3 regions of the Alteromonas sp. BZK5 genome follow, and region 2 is predicted to be linked to each of the others. Evidence: predicted binding sites of a transcription regulator. Region 2 holds the regulator's gene; each other region holds the start of a gene.
The links. The regulator LexA, encoded in region 2, represses DNA repair genes until DNA is damaged. The targets are predictions, from matches to a motif close to TACTGTATNNNNATACAGTA.
Positions count from the first base shown of each region.

Region 1: a site for LexA is predicted at 1,599-1,618, ahead of uvrD (DNA helicase II). Genes of this name have one in related genera too.
Region 3: a site for LexA is predicted at 2,137-2,156, ahead of recN (DNA repair protein RecN). Genes of this name have one in related genera too.

Region 1 is NZ_JACSOE010000014.1:26,794-30,083, forward strand. Features, by position in the region: gene BIZ39_RS06060 (diguanylate cyclase) at 1-342, shown strand, start outside; gene cysE (serine O-acetyltransferase) at 408-1,214, opposite strand; gene uvrD (DNA helicase II) at 1,678-3,290, shown strand, end outside.
Region 2 is NZ_JACSOE010000004.1:91,245-94,534, reverse strand. Features, by position in the region: gene BIZ39_RS02450 (hypothetical protein) at 1-1,127, shown strand, start outside; gene lexA (transcriptional repressor LexA) at 1,240-1,866, shown strand; gene coxB (cytochrome c oxidase subunit II) at 2,449-3,290, shown strand, end outside.
Region 3 is NZ_JACSOE010000023.1:37,790-41,079, forward strand. Features, by position in the region: gene BIZ39_RS09090 (outer membrane protein assembly factor BamE) at 1-285, opposite strand, end outside; gene recN (DNA repair protein RecN) at 410-2,095, opposite strand; gene dps (DNA starvation/stationary phase protection protein Dps) at 2,397-2,906, opposite strand; gene nadK (NAD(+) kinase) at 3,166-3,290, opposite strand, start outside.

The sequences.
Region 1 (3,290 bases), on a different contig from region 2:
CGTATCAATGACGAATTAGGCCATGTAGACGGCGACAACGCATTGCGCCGCTTAAGTCAGGTGACGAAGAATATTGTGCGTAAAGCGGATGTTTTCGCCCGTTTTGGCGGCGACGAATTTGTACTGCTTCTGCCTAATATCAGCGAGCAAAACGCCCTTAATTTGGTGGAAAAGGTACGTGAAGGTATAAACGCAATCGTTATTTCAGAAGTGTCATTATCATCGAGCTTCGGCGTCACTCTCATGCAGCAAAGCGATACACTCGAGACACTTATTCAGCGCGCCGATCGGGCACTCTACGCATCAAAAGAAAAAGGCGGCAACACAATAACCTTCAAATAATGGGGTCAGAGTACATTTAATCGCTCAAAAACCCCTGAAGACGAAAATGTACTCTGACCCCAATTTTATACGTGGGAGTTATCTTCTAGTACGTTTTGGCGCATGGATTCACATGGGCTTTGACAAACCGGTCTCCCAACCACTTTAGCTGGAACACCCACCACAGTAACGTGAGCTGGAACACTATTGAGTACAACGCTACCAGCGCCTACTTTTGAGCCTTCACCTATCTCAATATTTCCAAGGATCTTGGCGCCAGCGCCAATTAACACGCCTTGGCGAATTTTAGGGTGGCGGTCGCCCGACTCGTTACCGGTACCACCTAATGTAACGCTCTGCAAAATAGATACGTTGTCTTCAACCACTGCAGTTTCGCCCACTACAATGCCAGTTGCATGGTCAAACATGACGCCTTTACCTATACGCGCAGCAGGGTGGATATCTACACCAAAGCTTGCCGAGTTGCGGCTTTGTAAGAATAAAGCAAGCTGATGACGCCCATGAACCCAAAGGTAATGCGCCATGCGGTGTACTTGCACAGCATGAAAACCTTTAAAGTGAAGTAAGGGAGTAAGGTAATCGTTGACCGCCGCATCCCGCGCCTTAATCGCTAGAATGTCAGCAATAGCCGCTTCGCTGATGCCAGGTTCAAGTAAGTAAGCTTCATCGAAAACTTCACGAATGGCGAGCGCAGGCATAACGTCGTCTGCCATTTTGTTCGACAGAATAAAGCTTAGCGACGATTCAAAGTTGTGATGTGCAAGAACACTGGCATGCACATAGCTAGACAGCAAAGGCTCTTTTTCAGCAACAACTTGCGCTTCTTGTTTCAGCGTAGACCAAAAATCGATGGGCGTAGTAAGTGCGGTCATGAGCATGTCCCGTTATATAAAAATGCTGTGTTCTATAAGAAAATTGAGTAAGCAATCTAACTTGTTCCTTGCTGGGCATATCTATGCTGACAAAAGGGAACGCGTAAAAGTTTACCTGAGTTTGATGTGATGCAATACCGATGTAATACCGACCAAGCGCATAATTCGATCAATTTATCGAATTAATTCGTTATAGCTAATAACCGTATCGTACATGTATACATCGTTAAAGCGCTCTGCTCTCTCGCTGCGTCTAACTGAGTGCTTCCATTGACTTAATAGAACGTTCAGAGCGCTCGTATCTTTCATTAAATAATACTTAAAATCATGATTGCACACGAACGTATAATGCCGTTGAAGTTTATCTTCACTGGGGAAAAACTGGACTGTATAAATCAACAGGCAGGTGGCATAATAGCGCGCTGCTGAATGTATAACACTATCAACTAACAGGTACCACACTATGGATGTATCTCGACTGCTAGACGAGCTAAACGACAAACAGCGTGAAGCAGTAGCAGCCCCACTATCTAACGCCCTAGTTTTAGCTGGCGCGGGCAGTGGTAAAACCCGCGTATTAGTGCATCGCATTGCGTGGTTAATGGAAGTCGAAAACATCGCCCCTTTTTCTATTTTGGCAGTGACCTTTACCAATAAAGCAGCCAAAGAAATGCGCGGCCGAATAGAGTCGTTGATGGGTCGCAGCCTGCACAATATGTGGATTGGTACCTTCCACGGGCTTGCGCATCGCTTACTACGCGCGCACCATGCAGAAGCCAACTTGCCTGAGAATTTTCAGATAATTGATTCGGACGATCAATATCGACTTATTCGCCGCATTCTGAAGGCCATGAACCTGGACGAAAAGCATTGGGCGCCTCGTCAAATTCAGTGGTACATAAATGGCAACAAAGACGAAGGCTTGCGCCCTCAGCACATTGAAACCCACGGCGATCATATTCAAAAGACCATGCGCGAAGTCTATGCGGCATATCAAGACGCTTGTGACCGTTCAGGCTTGGTAGATTTTGCTGAACTGTTGCTACGCGCACATGAATTATGGGCTAAAAACCCAGAAGTATTAGCCCACTATCAACGTCGTTTCCGTGCAGTGTTGGTAGACGAATTCCAAGATACCAACAATATCCAATATGCATGGCTTCGTATGCTGTGTAGTGGAGGTAATAATAACATTATGATTGTTGGCGACGACGATCAGTCTATTTACGGCTGGCGCGGCGCGAACGTAGATAATATTCAGCACTTCCTGAAAGACTTCAACGAGCCTACTACTATTCGCCTTGAGCAGAATTACCGCTCTACAGGAAACATTCTTAAAGCGGCGAACACGGTTATCGACAACAATACGGGCCGTTTAGGGAAAGAGCTTTGGACGGAAGACGCGCAAGGCGAGCTGATTTCTGTATATGCGGGTTTCAACGAGCTAGATGAAGCGCGCTTTATTGTTTCGAAAATCAAAGATTGGCTGAATCAAGGCAACGCCCTTACTGATACCGCCATTCTTTATCGAAACAACGCCCAGTCTCGAGTACTGGAAGAAGCCTTGCTACACGAAGGGCTGGCGTATCGCATATACGGCGGTCTGCGCTTCTTCGAACGCCAAGAAATTAAAGACGCCCTTGGCTATATGCGTATGGTGAGCCACCCGCACGACGATGCAGCTTTCGAGCGTGTAGTAAACACCCCAAGTCGCGGTATTGGTGAGAAAACCTTATCGCAAGTGCGCGACACCGCACGAATGCACAACTGTTCAATGTGGCAGGCGTGTCAGTTGCTCATTAATGAAGGTGGCTTTAAAGGCCGCGCGCTAAACGCTATGCAAAGCTTCGTGTTGCTAATTACTGAGCTAGAGCAATCCACGTTAGATGAGCCCCTTGACCAACAAGCCGATAAAGCTATTCGCCAGTCTGGTCTGTACGCCATGTACCAAGCAGAGCGCGGAGAAAAGGCCCAAGCACGACTAGAAAACTTGGAAGAATTGGTTACTGCATGTAAAACCTTTATCGTGCCTGAAGAAGCCGAAGAAATGTCTCCTCTAGCAGCCTTTCTAGCCCA
Region 2 (3,290 bases):
ACACTTACAGTGGCATGTCACTTCTCATTGACGATTTAGACAATGACAATGTGGACGACATTATTTGGACTGGTGAGAATCAAATTTTAGTAGCGCAACAAGATGCCAACGGTGAATATGCCTTGTCAGATATAAAAGGTGCGCCGCGCGCGAGTAGATATCATGCCGCGGGTTGGGCACCTTATGGCGATAATGATGAAAGAGCCGTCTTTGTTAGCGATACAAGTAGTTACGAATCATCTATTCAGATTTTATCGGTAGATAAAGAGGATAACTTTGCGATAAGTGCTGAGGTTGGCGAAGATGTCTATAACTATAGCAAACCGGTCGTTACAGACTACAACAATGACGGTGTGGGTGAGTTACTAATAGGGGCACTGGATTATAGTTCGTCGTTTAATGTCGTGAGACTTACTGATAACGCTATTCAGTGGACACTGAACAATAATCAGAATAGTGAAATTTCGTTTATTGAAGCCATTGACGTAAATAACGATAGTTACGCCGATGCAGTTATTATTGAGAACAATCGACTTAAAGCGTTTGATATCGAGAATCAAGTGCTTATCGACTCAATCATTAACGATTTTTCAATTAATGCGCTTGCTGCCTCTGAAAAAGACGGTGTGCATTATTTTGCTGTTGGGGGCTATAGTTCGCTCAAGCTCTATAAAATGCAGGATGGTGAATTTGTTGGATTGAATGAATTGGAAACCAATTGTGACCAATTGCTCACGGTAAATTTTGATAGTGATAGCGAACTTGAATTTGCGTGTTTAAATAGAAACTACAACACCATCAATGTTTATGACGTGGCGAGCGATGCATTAGAACTCAAAGACGCTATAGCACCGTCATTCTACCCTCAGTATATAGCGGCTGTTCCAACGACGTCGTCTAATCAGTCGATTCTCGCTATCTACCAGCCTAACGAGAATGACTATTCGTACAATTATTATGACAGCATCGCATATCGCGTGGTTGAGGTTGATAATAAAGGCAATGTGGTGTGGCAAAGCCCTGGACTTGGGCTCGATAATGTTGAAGGCATGCGCACACGTCAAAATAGTGATGGGGAGCTGGAGTTACAAATTAGTAACCCGAACATGGCTCTTCTCGTAAAATAAGAGGAAAGCACTTGTCGTAGGCTATTGCAGATCGCAAAAGACGCGGCAAGTGCTTGTTATTTAGTTTTAGGTGTATATACTTACAGGAACTGTATGAACAGACAGGTCTTTTATGCGCCCACTCACAGCTCGACAAACCGAAGTTTTAGAACTTATTAAAACAACCATGTTAGAAACGGGAATGCCGCCTACTCGTGCGGAAATAGCCCGTCAGCTTGGCTTTCGTTCTGCTAATGCAGCAGAGGAACATTTGAAAGCATTGGCGCGTAAAGGCGTGATTGAAATTTTGCCTGGTACGTCTCGTGGCATTAAGCTCAATATCCCTCTTGATAACGACGCACAAGAAGAAGAAGGCCTACCGTTAATTGGGCGTGTTGCAGCCGGTGAGCCGATCTTGGCGCAAGAGCATGTTGAATCGCACTACAAAGTCGATCCTGCACTGTTTCAACCCCATGCCGACTTTTTGCTACGCGTTAACGGTATGAGCATGAAAGACATTGGTATTTTAGACGGTGATCTTCTCGCTGTTCATCGCACCACTGATGTACACAACGGTCAGGTGGTTGTGGCGCGTGTAGATGAAGACGTCACCGTAAAGCGTCTAGAGAAACGCGGGCGTGAAGTATTGCTTCATGCTGAGAATGATGAATTTGCACCAATAAAAGTTGATTTGGCGACTGAACATTTTGCGATAGAAGGCATTGCGGTGGGTGTGATCAGAAACGCTGACTGGATGTAGTATTTTAGCTTGTTTGTATAAAAGCGGCGCGTTAGCCGCTTTTTTTATGTCTTTTGTTCCTGTTTTTTTCTTCAATCTGCCAACTTAGGTTTTATCCTGCCCAGCAAACCTGTTGGTTTTCTGCGCGCTTATTTTTATCATTACTCAGGTTATTCTTTCTATGAATGCTTCAAGTATTTTCCATTTTTTATTGTGAATTTTGTTTGAAATCGACATTGAGTCATCGATTACTTATTGATTTCTTAACTAGTTAGTCGAGCATTTACTTTAACCCCGTGTTCAAAATGCCTGTTTGATTCCAAGGGCGTCCCACAGCAATGGCTTTCTCTTTTTGCACGTGAAATCCCCCGCGACCATTTTAGTTAATGATTAAAAATTAACCACTTCGTTAAATTTTTAATAGAAAAGACTAGACGGCACGACATTATTGCGCAATTCTTATACAGAGATTAACAAAATAATAACAATGGCTCTAAATTTGTTTTGCAAGTTGAGGTTATGGGTCAATCGTTCGCAAACCATTTGGTAGGGCATCGCGCAAATTAATCAGCGTCTTTGACCACGCCATTACGGAGGTGCTGAGTGAAACAACTAACGACCGTTTTCGCAAAATGGTGTTCTAGTATACCAATTTTGCTTTTTTCCCCTTTGCTTTTTGCGCAAGAAGCAAGCGAAGAAGCCTCTTCGCTTAATTTGAGACGCGGTGCTACCGACATCAGTGGGCAGGTATACGACCTCCATATGTTGATGTTCTTCATTTGTGTAGGTATCGCGGTTGTAGTTTTTGGCGTGATGTTCGCCTCAATGTATCTACATAGAAAGTCCCGTGGTGCCAAGCCAGCTAATTTTCACGAAAACGTGAAGGTCGAAATTGCTTGGACCGTTATTCCTTTCCTTATTCTTATTTTCATGGCGGTACCCGCAGCGAATACTCTAATTGCTATGGAAGACACGTCTGAGCCTGACATGACGGTGTTAGTAACAGGCTCTCAATGGAAATGGCATTACAAGTACATGGATAGCGATGTAGAGTTTTATTCTTTACTCGCCACTCAGCGCGAGCAAATAGAAAACAAATTTCAGAAAACAGATAACTACCTGCTGGAAGTTGACCGCCCTCTGGTTATTCCTACTGGGAAAAAAGTACGCTTTCTTATTACTTCTGACGACGTTATCCACTCTTGGTGGGTTCCTGACTTTGCCGTGAAAAAAGATGCCAACCCCGGCTTTATTAACGAGTCTTGGGCCAAGGTGAATGAGCCGGGTATTTATCGCGGACAGTGCGCAGAGCTTTGTGGTAAAGACCATGGCTATATGCCGGTTGTGGTAATTGCTAAAGAACCCGCCGAGTTTGAAAAGTGGATGGGCGAACAAGAAGAGATTGTTCGTAAAGCAAAAGAAGAAGAACAGCGTCTACTTTCTAT
Region 3 (3,290 bases), on a different contig from region 2:
TACAAAGTTAATCACCATTTGCTTTTGAAAATCTTCACCACGCTTTTTCATACCGCGCTTCATATCGTAAACGTAGTACCAAGTGTCATCGTCGAATGAGTCTTGAACAACAGGGTTACCTAGTACATAAATAACTTGTTCTTTTGTCATTCCAACGCGCAGCTTTTCCACATCTCTTTGATCAAGGAAGTTTCCTTGAGGAACGTCGATTCGATAAATCCAGTTCGAGCAAGCGGTTGATGTTAGTGTGATACCAAGAATTACTAATAGGTGTTGCAACTTCATGCGTTAATTTGTCCAGTATTGCCTTTGTTAGTGTCAATGAACTTCGCTAAAGCGAATTTCGAGACTGTTTTATTGCAAGCGCGAAGGCATGCTACATTGACAACTATGACCAATCAACTGCATTTTAGTTCGATGCTGCGCTTTTAAGCAGTTCTTTTGCATTCGCTAGCGCCGATTTGGTTACTTTATCACCGGCTAATAGTCTTGCAAGCTCATCGATCCTGTCTTGCTTCGTCAACGCCAACATCTGGGTTTCAGTACTTTCCCCGTCGGTAAGCTTGGTAACAAACAATTGATTATGTGCCTGTGCCGCTACTTGAGGTAGATGGGTAACACACATTACTTGCGATTGTTTACCTAATTTACGTAAAAGCCCGCCAACGATTGATGCTGTTGGGCCGCTAATGCCCGTATCGACTTCATCGAAAATCATAGTAGGGGTAGCGTGATGGCCGCTCGCGATAACCTGAATAGCCAGTCCTATACGAGAAAGTTCACCACCTGATACGACTTTTTCTAATTTGTCTGCATCTTGACCAGGGTTGGTAGACACTTTAAATTCTACGGTATCTAGACCTGTGCTCACCGGCTTCTTAAGTTCGTCGTATTGAATCTGAATATCCACTTTTGCGTGGGGCATATTCATTTGGCGAATTTGCACTTCAATATCTTCGCTTAGCTTACCAGCAGCACGTTGCCTGCTCTCAGAAAGCGCTTTGGTCGCGGTTAAATACGTTGCACGTGCTTCTTCTACTTCGCCTTCAAGAGTACCTAACAGTGTTTCCTGTTCCGATAAAGCATTGAATTCGGCGGCTAGCTCTTGGTGATGCTGATAAAGTCCTTCTGGCATCACAGTATGTTTACGGGCAAGTTCCATCGCCTTCGCATAGCGCGCCTCAACTTGCTGTAAGCGAAGTGGATCGATCTCTAAGTGATCGCAGTAGCTACGTAGCTCTCCTGCCGCTTCTTCTACTTGAATTGCTGCATCATTAAGCATTGCAATGATTGGCGTTAAACTAGCGTCGTGCGTCTCTAATTCGCCTAAACGTTCAATACTGCTTTGTATAACTGACAGTGCGTTGCCTTCATCGCTTTCATATAAATTGTATACGCTAGTCTGTGCTTGCTCTAAAAGACTTTGCCCGTTACTCAGGCGTTTGTGCTCTATTTCTAACTCTTCAAATTCACCCTCTTCAATGGCGAATTCATCAAGTTCTTGAACCTGATAAGTTAACAGCTGAATTCTGTCTTCGCGCTGCTGGGCTTGTTCTTGAAGCGCCTTTAACGTGCGCTGCTTATCACGCCAAAGAGAGTAGGTTTCTCTAACTTGCACTAATATGTCGTTGTGCTTAGCGTAACCATCAACTAATTCCCTTTGATGGTCTTCTTTCAGCAACTGTAGGTGAGTATTTTGACCGTGAATGGCCAACAAAAACTGGCCTAAGCCTTTTAACTGCTGAAGTGAGGCGGGAATACCGTTGATAAAAGCTTTTGAACGGCCTTCCTTTGAAATAACTCTGCGAATAAAGCAGCTATTCTCATCTTCATCTGAGGTGAGCTCATGTTCATCGAGGAAGGCTTTAGCTAATACATTGCCGTTTAAAGAAAAGTGAGCAATGATCTCCGCTTTTGCGCTACCTTTTCGCACCGCATTTGCGTCGGCGCGCTCGCCTAAGCACAAGCTTAAGGCATCAATAGCAATTGATTTACCTGCACCGGTTTCACCGGTTATAGCAGTCAACCCGTTTTCCAGTTGAACTGATAATTGTTTTACAACAGCAAAATTAGAAATAGAAAGATGCGCTAACATAACCACACTCGAAAAAAGTTGAACATGATGATATATACAGTAACTGATAATATATACAGTATTTGTGTTGTGTAAAGTTAAGTCGCAAAATATTTATTTAAAAACAACCGGCGTCGATAATAATATTCGTAAAATCAATTGTATAGGTTCGATCTTTTAAGGGTGGGTTATGAATAACCGATAATTCGGATTCGCCGCGAAGGGAAAACTTAAAAAGGAGAGCCGAAGCTCTCCTTAACATTACAACTTTAATCTATTGCAGATAGTTCGGATTACAATCTGCAAACACAGTGAACGTATTCTATTGCTGTAGCTCACCGCTGCCAGACTCAATGTGCGCGCGCACAAACCACTGGAACTGTTCTAAATCTGCAAGTTGGCCGGTAATCATATCTTCCGATACTGGGTCAATTTCACCTAAAAGCTCTAACGCTTTTCTATGGTCACCATTTACACCGTCATATACGGCATCCAGCGCCTTAAGGTGGTCAAGTACTAAACCTTTACCCAATTCATAATCGTTCCAGCTGCGACCTTCAACAATGGCTTTTGGTGTACCTTTCGGTACGCCACCTAACGTGGCAATTCGCTCTGCAATTGTGTCGGTCATTTCGCGTACCGCATCTACCTGCGGGTCCAACATTTCATGCACACCGATAAAATTTGGTCCTACTACATTCCAATGAATGTGCTTCAACGTTAACTGTAAATCTAATAGTGCAACCAATCGCTGATCCAATACCTTGATTGTTTTGGCAGCTGCATCGTTATCCATTCCAGGGGCTGTAAATTTGATATTGGTGTTACTCATGATATCTCCTATTGAATGCAAATAAGTCAGCGGGATGCGAAACATCATTTAGGCCAAATAACAAAGGCCTTGTGCTGACGACTTGAAGTAATAGGTGCAACAGGTATGCCGAAGTCTTATATTTCTATAAGTCTTGGTTTTCGTTAAGGAAATTAGAGAAGATTAAAAAATCTTTATTTTTCAAGCCTGTAGCAATCAAGAAAATGCTACAGGCTTATGTAATAAATGCACATGGAATCGACTAAATGGAGCAGGGAGGTTAGTAAAGCTTACTACCCCAACCTAACTTTTTACGAAGTACATTGAAGTAGCTGTAGCCCTTAGGGTGAACAAGATGAAGCTTGTCTACGCTTTTGTTTATTCGAATTTCATCACCAGGTAGCA